One region of the Shinella oryzae genome, then DNA from elsewhere that is predicted to be linked to it. Evidence: predicted binding sites of a transcription regulator. Region 1 holds the regulator's gene; the other holds the start of a gene.
What was found. The regulator LexA, encoded in region 1, represses DNA repair genes until DNA is damaged. The targets are predictions, from matches to a motif close to TGTTCNNNNTGTGTTCNG.
Positions count from the first base shown of each region.

Region 2: a site for LexA is predicted at 2,159-2,176, ahead of K6301_RS00245 (DNA recombination protein RmuC). Genes of this name have one in related genera too.

Region 1 is NZ_CP081987.1:1,307,959-1,312,924, forward strand. Features, by position in the region: gene K6301_RS06550 (ComEC/Rec2 family competence protein) at 1-1,802, shown strand, start outside; gene lexA (transcriptional repressor LexA) at 1,995-2,717, opposite strand; gene K6301_RS06560 (molybdopterin molybdotransferase MoeA) at 2,811-4,034, opposite strand; gene moaC (cyclic pyranopterin monophosphate synthase MoaC) at 4,034-4,528, opposite strand; gene trpC (indole-3-glycerol phosphate synthase TrpC) at 4,528-4,966, opposite strand, start outside.
Region 2 is NZ_CP081987.1:49,070-54,035, forward strand. Features, by position in the region: gene K6301_RS00240 (ribokinase) at 1-888, opposite strand, end outside; gene K6301_RS00245 (DNA recombination protein RmuC) at 933-2,126, opposite strand; gene def (peptide deformylase) at 2,238-2,762, shown strand; gene fmt (methionyl-tRNA formyltransferase) at 2,851-3,792, shown strand; gene truA (tRNA pseudouridine(38-40) synthase TruA) at 3,792-4,535, shown strand; gene K6301_RS00265 (hypothetical protein) at 4,536-4,966, opposite strand, start outside.

The DNA.
Region 1 (4,966 bases):
CCGGCACGGGCGCGGTCGGTTATTTCTACAGTGCGCCGGTCGCAATCGAGACCGCTCCGACCGGGTGGAGCTACCGCATATCGCAGCGGATCGCGATATGGCGAAACAACCTGACCGAGCATATCCGAGGACGCATCGGGGGCGATGCCGGCGCGATCGCCGCGGCTCTGGTGACGGCGGAACAGCGGGCGATCAGCGAGGAGACGGTGGAGGCGCTCCGCCAGGCCGGGCTCGCCCATGTCCTGGCCATTTCCGGTCTCAACATGGTGCTCGCGGCCGGCACGTTCCTTGTCGGCGCGCGCATGCTGATGGCGCTCATACCGGGCTTTGCCGAACGATTTCCCACGCGCAAGATCGCGGCGGGCGGTGCACTCCTCATGGTCACGCTTTACATTCTCGTGTCGGGCGGCGCGATCTCGGCCGTCCGGTCATGGATCATGATCTGCGTGATGCTGATCGCCGTGCTCTTCGGCCGCTCCGCCATCAGTATGCGCAATGTGGCGCTGTCGGCCATCATCATCCTCGCCGTCACGCCTTCCGCCATCACCAATCCCGGCTTCCAGATGTCCTACGCCGCAACGCTCGGCCTCGTCGCCGGTTATGCGGCGTGGCGCGAGCGGCCCGTGCGCAAGGAGGGCAAAGGCGGCGCGTTGCGCTTGACCGGCGGCGTGGCCGGGCGCTTCTTCGGCGGACTTCTGCTGTCGTCGGCGATCGGAAGCCTGTCGACGCTGATCTACTCCATCGGCCACTTTCACCGCGTGCCGGCCTACGGGCTTGCCGGCAACCTGCTGGCCATGCCGGCGATCAGCGCGATCGTCATGCCCTTTGGCCTCATCGCCGTCCTGCTCATGCCCTTCGGGCTGGATGCCGTTCCCTTTGCCATCATGGGCAAGGGCATCGAATGGATGATCGCGCTGGCGTCGTGGGTTTCGAGCTGGAAGGGCGGGGATATCGTCACCGGTAAAATTCCCATGTCCGCCTTCCTGCTGATCGGTGTCGGCGGGGGGCTGCTCTGTATCCTGCGCACGCGGCTGCGGCATGCCGGGACGGTCTTCATTGTCGCCGGTGCGCTGGTGGCCCTTTGGCCGTCCACGCGCGGGAAACCGGAACTGCTCATCTCCGAAGACGGGCGTCTGGTTGCGATCCTGCGCGGCGATGCGGTTGCCACGAACCGCGCCAAGCCGCCGGGTTTCATCTACGACCAATGGCGTCGCGCGATGCGGCTCGGCGACCTGACCAAGCCGGAACTGCGAAAGACCGCCGACCTGCTGCTGGCGGAGACGGCGACGGAGAAAGCCGCTGCCGGGACCGACAGGAAACGACCGCGCCGCAAGGCGGACAGGACGAAGGCGAAGGACGCGATGACGGAGGCTATCGCGGCAGCGCGACAGGCGCATACCTTCGTCTGCGAGGCGAAGGCCTTCTGCGCTGCCGTTTCGCCGAGCAGCTGGACGATCGTCACCCTTGAGGATACGGCCTTTCTGGGCACGGCCTGCGACACGGCTGATCTCGTCGTCGTACCCTTCGCCCTGCGGCTCGACAGCTGCCGCTCGGGTGCGAGGCTTGTGACCGCACGTCATCTGCGCCGAACGGGCGCTTTGGAAATCACGCCGCCGATCGACGATCCCACCGCAAGCCTCGCCGGCGCGACCGACATGCCGGCCGTGGAAACCTTGGCGCGCGCCTGGTCAAGGCATCGCACCTATGACTGGCGCAGCGACACTTTCGAAACGGCAGCCGCAACGCCGCCGGCAGAGACTGAGACCAAGGAGGTCGATCGCTCGCCTCTTCAATTGCCATGAAGTCAGCCGAGCGGCCAAGCTTCCCGATTTGCAGCGATCGTAGAAAAAGCCACCTGACCGCACGCTATCGCTAACGGCAGAGCACCGGGCGAAGCGAGGGGAGACCTTAGCCGCCAAGCTCCATCATACCCGAGCTGCGGTCCTGAACTGACAAGACGCTCACCACGCGCTATAATGCTTGTCCAATGCGTCTCAATGATACCGGCGGATAAGCCCCACGAGCTTGCCCTGGATCTTGACCCGGTCGGGCCCGAAGATCCGGGTCTCGTAGGCCGGGTTCGCGGCTTCAAGCGCGATGGACGCGCCCTTGCGGCGGAAGCGCTTCAGCGTCGCCTCTTCGTCGTCGACGAGAGCAACGATGATTTCACCGGGATTGGCGGTGCTGGCGTTGCGGATGATGACCGTGTCGCCATCGAGAATGCCGGCCTCGATCATCGAATCGCCCTTCACCTCGAGCGCATAGTGATCGCCGTTGCCGATCATTTCGGCCGGGACGGTGATCTCGTGCGTGTTGTTCTGGATGGCGGAGATCGGAACGCCGGCGGCGATACGGCCCATGACCGGAACGGAAACAGACGACGACATGGTCGGCTGTGGCGCCACGGGCTTGGATGGCGTCACGGCGGGGGGCTGCTTGCCGAGGCTGCCTTCGATGACCGACGGCGAAAATCCGCGGCGCGGCTGGAGGCTTGGCGAATAGGCCTCCGGAAGCTTGATCACCTCGAGCGCGCGGGCCCGATTCGGCAGGCGGCGGATGAAGCCTCGTTCTTCAAGCGCCGTGATGAGGCGGTGGATGCCCGACTTCGAGGCGAGATCCAAGGCATCCTTCATCTCGTCGAAGGACGGAGGAATGCCGGATTCCTTCATACGCTCGTGAATGAACAGGAGCAGTTCCTGTTGTTTGCGCGTCAGCATGGCCTCTCCAACGAGAATCGTGAAACAAATCCAGAACAGACACTATCCGTTCCACATGTGTTCCGCAAGGGCCTGCGCGCACAATAATACCATTCAGGCCGCCGGTTCCCTGAGAACGAGGACGTCGCAGAGCGCGCCGGGCTCCTCTGCCGGTGCATGCGGCGGGCGGATCAGCAACCCTTCGGATTCGGCGAAGATCTTCATCATCGACGAATCCTGCTTGTCGAAAGGCGTGACGAGGAGACCGCCGTCCGGGCCGCGCACGAGTCGCGCACGAATGTAATCCTGCCGGCGGTCGTTCTGCTTGAGCGGCACGGCGGCGGCGGCCGGGCGCACCCGGTTCATCGCGGGCAGGCGCGCGAGTTTGCGGACCAGCGGTTCCAGATAGAGATAGGAGCAGACAAGGCTGGAGACGGGATTGCCGGGCAGGCCGATCACCTGGATATCGCCGAGGCGGCCGACCATCAGCGGCTTGCCAGGACGCATGGCGATGCGCCAGAAATCGAGTGCCATGCCGGCCTCGCCGAGCACGGGCTGAACGAGATCGAAATCGCCGACGGATGCGCCGCCGAGCGTCACCAACACGTCGATGTCCATTTCCAGCGCCCGGCGCACGGCATCCAATATGGTCTGCTTGTCGTCTCTCACGATGCCCAGATCGATCACCTCTGCGCCGGCTTCGCGCGCGATGGCCGCGACGCCGAAGCTGTTGGAGGCGATGATCTGGCTTGCACCGGGCGTCTCTCCCGGCGGCACGAGTTCGTCGCCCGTCGCAAGGATCGCGACCCGCGGGCGCGAATAGACGGGCAGGTCCGGGTGGTTCATGGCCGCCGCAACGGTCAGCCGGCCGGCATCCAGCACCTGGCCGGCCTTCAGCACAACCTCGCCGTCGGTGAAATCCTGCCCCCGCGGGCGGATATGGCGGCCCTTGGGCGTGAGGAACGTCGTGCGGATGCGGCCGTCTTCCAGAAGCTCGGTGTCTTCCTGAAGGATGACCGTATCGGCGAAGGCCGGCAGCGGCGCACCGGTGAAGATACGAACCGCTTCCCCCGGGCCCGCCGTGCCGTCGAAAGCGTGGCCGGCGGAGGACAGGCCGGCGACCCTGAGCACCGATCCGACCTCCGCGATGTCGGCGTGGCGGACGGCATAACCGTCCATCGCCGAATTGTCGAAAGGCGGCTGAGTGAGGCGGGCGGCGACATCGTCGGCCAGCACGCGTCCAGCGGCGTCGTGGAGCGGGACGCTTTCCGTCCGCCTCACCGGCTTGGCCGCGGACAGCAGGCGGTTGAGGGCGTCGGCAACGAGAAGAAGGGACATCAGCCGTCCCTGCGCTTGTAGTCGCCGGAACGGCCGCCGGATTTTTCGACGAGGCGAATGCCGCCGATTTCCATCTCGCGGTCGACCGCCTTTGCCATGTCGTAGATGGTCAGGCACGCGACGCTGACGGCGGTCAGCGCCTCCATCTCCACGCCGGTGCGGCCGGTGAGCTTGGCCATGGCCTCGATGCGCAGCCCGGGCAGGGCGTGGTCCTCGCGGATTTCCACGGAAACCTTGCTGAGCATCAGCGGGTGGCAGAGCGGAATGAGGCTGGACGTCTGCTTGGCGGCCATGATGCCTGCGAGGCGCGCCGTGCCGATGACGTCGCCCTTCTTCGCATCGCCCTTGAGAATGAGGTCGAGCGTGGCGGGCAGCATGCGTACGAAACCTTCCGCCACGGCTATCCGCACCGTTTCCGCCTTGTCGCCGACATCGACCATATGGGCTTCGCCGGCGGCATCGATATGGGTGAGCGTGCGGGCGTCGTCGCCCATCATTCCGCCGCCAGCATGTCGGCGGAGCCGGTCAGCAGGTCGCGCGTCGCCGCCGTCACGTCATCCTTGCGCATCAGGCTTTCGCCGACGAGGAAGGTGGAGATGCCGACCTTGGCGAGGCGCTGGCAATCGGCATGGGTAAACACGCCGCTCTCGCCCACGAGCAGCCGGTCCTCCGGCACCATGCCGGCGAGCTTTTCAGAAACGGCGAGATCGACCGCGAAGGTGCGCAGGTTGCGGTTGTTGATGCCGACAAGCTTGGATTTCAGCTTGAGCGCGCGCTCCATTTCCGCTTCGTCATGCACCTCGATCAGGACATCCATGCCGAGCGAAAAGGCGGAGTCTTCCAGCATCTTCGCCGTGTCGTCGTCGAGAGAGGCCATGATGAGCAGGATGCAGTCGGCACCCCAGGCGCGCGCTTCCAGCATCTGGTAGCTG
Region 2 (4,966 bases), 1.3 Mb from region 1:
GTCGACGGCGTTTGCGAAGGGGATGGACGGCTGGGCGCCGGGCTTCAGGCAGGCGAGCGAACCGGCGACGGCCGCGCGGCGCAGTGCGTCCTTGAAGCCAAGTCCGGCATCCAGCGACGCGGCCAGGTAGCCGCAGAACGTGTCGCCCGCGCCGACGGTATCGACGGGCTCGATCTTGAGGCCGGCGGCCCGGTAGATCTCGTTCTTGCGGATGGCGACGACGCCATCCGCGCCGAGCGTGACGATGATGGTCTGGCCGTTCTCGCCGTGGATGCGACGCATGACCGCTTCCCGCTCCTCATCGGAGAGCTCGCCCTTGCCGGCGAAAAGATCGAATTCCGTTTCATTGGCGACGAGGATGTCGGCCGCGCCACCCAGCCGCTTGGCCTCGGCATTGAACGGCGCGATGTTGATGATCGAGATGACGCCCTTCTGCTTGGCGGCGGCCAGCGCGGCCTCGATCGCGGTGGTCGGGATTTCGAACTGCAGCATCAGGTAATCGCCACGCGACATGGCCGCGATAGCGCGCTTGGCGTCCTCGTCGCTGACGGTGCCGTTGGCGCCGGGAACGACGACGATCATGTTCTCGCCGTCAGGGGCCACAAGGATGTGGGCGGTGCCCGTCGCCTCGGCGGGATAGCGCACCGCGTTGAGGTCCACGGCGGCATCGGCCAGCAGCGCCAGCGCCTGGCTGCCCAGGCGGTCGTCACCCACGGCACCGGCCATGCGCACCATTGCCCCGGCGCGGCGCGCGGCAAGCGCCTGGTTGGCGCCCTTGCCGCCGGCAGCGGTGGTGAAGCTGGTTCCCATCACCGTTTCGCCGGGTCTCGGCAGGCGTTCCGGCGTGGCGATGAGGTCCATGTTGATGGAGCCGAAGACGGTGATCATGAAAATAGCCCTTTGTCGTTTCCGCAGGACACTGCCCGAGGCAGTCAGTCCTCGTCAACCACCCTCAGCCGCGGCGGCGCCGTTCGTCCTTCCGCAACCGTATCGGCGCTCTCCGAAAGGGCGGTGACGGTCTCGAATTCCAGCTCGCCGATGCGCGCGCCGCGCCGGGTAAGCTTCTCCGTCGACGTCAAAATCAGGTCCACATCCTTCTGTGCGGCGGTGAAATGGCCGTGCAGCTTGCGCACCCGGTCGTCGAGCCGCGTCAAATCGTCCATCAGCCGTGCGACCTCGCCCTGGATGACGTGGGCCTGCTCGCGCATGCGCTGGTCCTTCAACAGCGCCTGCAGCACCTGCACGGACAGCATCAGCAGCGAGGGCGAGACGATGACGACGCGGGCGCGGTGCGCCCGCTGCACGACGGCCTCGAAATTCTCGTGGATGCTGGCGAAGATCGATTCGGACGGCACGAAAAGAAAGGCCGTGTCCTGCGTCTCGCCAGCGATCAGGTATTTTTCCGAAATATCGCGGATGTGGACTTCCATGTCGCGGCGGAACTGCTGAGCGGCGATCTTTGCGGCCTCCGGCGAGCGCGCGTCCGACATCGCGTTCCATGCTTCGAGCGGGAATTTCGCGTCCACGACGAGCGGCGGCTGGCCGTTCGGCATGCGGATCGTGCAGTCCGGCCGCACCCCGCTCGCCAGCTGCGCCTGGAACTGATAGGCGCCGGACGGCAGCGCATCGGCGATGATGGTCTCCATGCGCGACTGGCCGAAGGCGCCGCGCGTCTGCTTGTTGGAGAGAATGGCCTGAAGCCCCACCACGTCCTTGGCCAGAGACTGGATGTTGGTCTGGGCGTTGTCGATCACCGCGAGCCGCTCCTGCAGGCGGCGCAGGTTCTCATGGGTCGCGCGCGTCTGTTCGGAGATCGACTGGCCGAGCCGCTGCGTCAGCCCGTCGAGCCGGATGTTGATGGCCTGGTTGGTCTCGGACTGCTTGGCGCCGAAGACCTCGGCCATGGCGGCGACGCGCCCCTGCATCTCCGTCTGCGCCTTGAGCAGTTCGGCGAAGCGCAGCTCCGCGAGGCTTGCCGCCTCGCGCTGGCGCGCCTGACTGCGGCGGGCCGAAAGCAGGCCGAAAACCAGGATCAGAACGGCGAGAAGCAGGGCCAGCGCAGGCCCGGTTCCGCCGAGCCGGTCGAGCGTGGAGGTGAGAAGCGTATCAAGGGCAGGATCGATCATGCCGCGACCATACCATGGATGACGGCAAAAACCAGATCATACCGTGAACAAAGCCGCTTTCCGGTCGCGCAAGCCGATTGAAAGCCCGAAAAAAGCAGGTTAAGGAGGCGCATGACCATCAAGCCGCTGATTATCCTTCCCGATCCGATCCTTCGCCAGGTCTCGCAGCCCATCGAGACAGTGGATGGCGAGGTCAAGAAGCTCGCCGACGACATGCTGGAAACCATGTATGACGCGCCGGGCATCGGCCTTGCCGCCATCCAGATCGGCGTTGCGCGCCGCATGCTGGTGCTCGACGTGTCGAAGGACGGCGAGGACAAGCAGCCGCTCGTCTTCATCAACCCGGAAATCGTCTCCGCCACGGATGCGCGTTCGGTTTACGAGGAAGGCTGCCTTTCGATCCCCGACTATTACGCGGAAGTCGAGCGTCCGGCAGCAATCAAGGTCAGGCATCTCGACCGGGACGGCAAGGAACAGCTGACGGAGGCCGACGGCCTGTTGGCGACCTGCCTCCAGCACGAGATCGATCACCTGAACGGCGTGCTGTTTATCGACCACATTTCCAAGCTGAAGCGCGAAATGGTGATCCGCAAGTTCACCAAGGCCGCCAAGCTGCGCGGCAGCAAGGCGCTCTGAGCGCGATTGCTGCGGCTTCGTTTTCACGCGGTTCAAGGCGCGAGACCGCCTTGCGGTGTTGCCGAACCGCTTTCACGGAGGCTGACCGATGGCCCTTCGCATCATCTTCATGGGCACGCCGGACTTCTCCGTCCCGACCTTGACGGCACTGGCCGCGGCGGGCCACGAGATCGTCGCCGTCTATTCGCAGCCGCCGCGCCCGGCCGGCCGCCGCGGCCTCGAGCTGGTCAAATCCCCTGTGCATCAGGCGGCCGAGCGGTTGGGCATTCCCGTGCGCACACCCGTCAATTTCCGTGAGGACGCGGAGCTCGAGGCGTTCCGCGACCTGAAGGCGGATGTCGCCGTCGTCGTGGCCTACGGCCTGCTGCTGCCGGAAGCGATCCTCACCGGCACGCGTCTCGGCTGCTACAACGGCCATGCCTCGCTCCTGCCGCGCTGGCGGGGGGCGGCCCCCATCCAGCGGGCGATCATGGCGGGCGATGCCGAGACCGGCATGATGGTCATGAAGATGGACAAGGGCCTCGATACCGGCCCCGTCGCGCTCACCGCCCGCGTGGCGATCGGCGAGACCATGACTGCCGGGGAACTGCACGATGCGCTGATGCAGGAAGGCGGCGCGCTGATGGTCGAGGCCATGGCGAAGCTGGAAGCCGGCAACCTGCCGCTGACGCGGCAGGCCGAGGAGGGCGTGTTCTACGCCGCAAAGATCGACAAGGCCGAAACCCGTATCGACTTTTCGAAGCCGGCTAAGGATGTGCACAACCATATCCGCGGCCTCTCGCCATTTCCCGGTGCGTGGTTCGAATTGCCCGTCGCCGGCAAGCCGGAACGGGTGAAGGTGCTGGCAAGCGCGCTCGTCGATGAAAGCGCCGTGCATCCCGCCGGCACGGTTCTCGATGATGCGCTGACCATCGCCTGCGGCAAGGGCGCCGTCCGGCTGATGCGCTTGCAGAAGGCCGGCGGCAAGCCGCTCGATGCCGCCGATTTCCTGCGCGGCACGGCGGTCGCGCCCGGTCAGGTCCTGGCCTGATGCCGCGCTACAAGCTCGTGATCGAATATGACGGCACGCCCTATGTGGGCTGGCAGCGGCAGGACAATGGCCCCTCCGTCCAGGGCGCCATCGAAGCCGCGATCCTGTCGCTGACCGGCGAGACCGTCTCGATCCGCGGGGCGGGGCGCACGGATTCCGGCGTGCACGCCATGGGGCAGGTCGCCCATGCCGACCTGACGCGCGACTGGAAGGAACATACGCTCCGCAACGCCCTCAACGCCCATCTCGGCATGGCCGGCGAGCGGGTGGCCATCCTCGACGCGGCACGGGCGCCCGACGATTTCGATGCCCGCTTCTCCGCGAAGAAGCGACACTATCTCTACCGCATCATCTCGCGCAAGGCGCCGCTGGCGCTGGAGGCGAACCGCGCCTGGTTCGTCGCCAGGGACCTCGATCACGAGGCCATGCATGCAGCCGGCCAGATGCTGGTGGGAAAACACGACTTCACGACATTCCGCGCGGCCCAGTGCCAGGCGAACAGCCCGGTGCGCACCATCGACCGTCTGGAGGTGACGCGCAGCGGCGATCTCATCGAGATGCGTGTGTCCGCGCAAAGCTTCCTGCACAACCAGATCCGTTCCTTTGCCGGAACGCTGAAGCTGGCCGGCGAGGGCAAGTGGACGGCCGGCGATGTGCGCGCGGCGCTGGAGGCGCGCGACCGCAAGGCCTGCGGCCCCGTCGCGCCCCCGGATGGCCTTTACTTCATGGCTGTCGATTACTGATCAGACCGGCATCGTGCCGAGAAGGCGCTGCAGTTCCTGTCCGACGATCATCGGCGGCAGCACGAAGATCGCAGTGATGGCCGCGGCCAGAAGGCCCTGCCTGCCGACGCACATCCAGACCAGCCGGTACTGCAGCACGACACTGGCGCCGAAGACGACATAGAGAAGCAGGCCGGCGAACGGCGCGCTTGTGGGCAGCACGAGCGTCAGCGCGAAGGGAATGGCGGCCGCATAGGCGAAGGGGATCGCGACCCAGTTGCTGGCGGTCACCAGCGTTGCGAGATACTTGCCGTAGCCCAAGGGGCCGGCGAGCACCGCCAGCAACGCGAGCGGCAGCATCCAGCCGACGACGTCGATGATGGCGAGCTTCACCAGGAAATTGAAGCCGGCGGGCGTATCGGCGGGCATGGCGGCGAGATAATAGAGCCGCC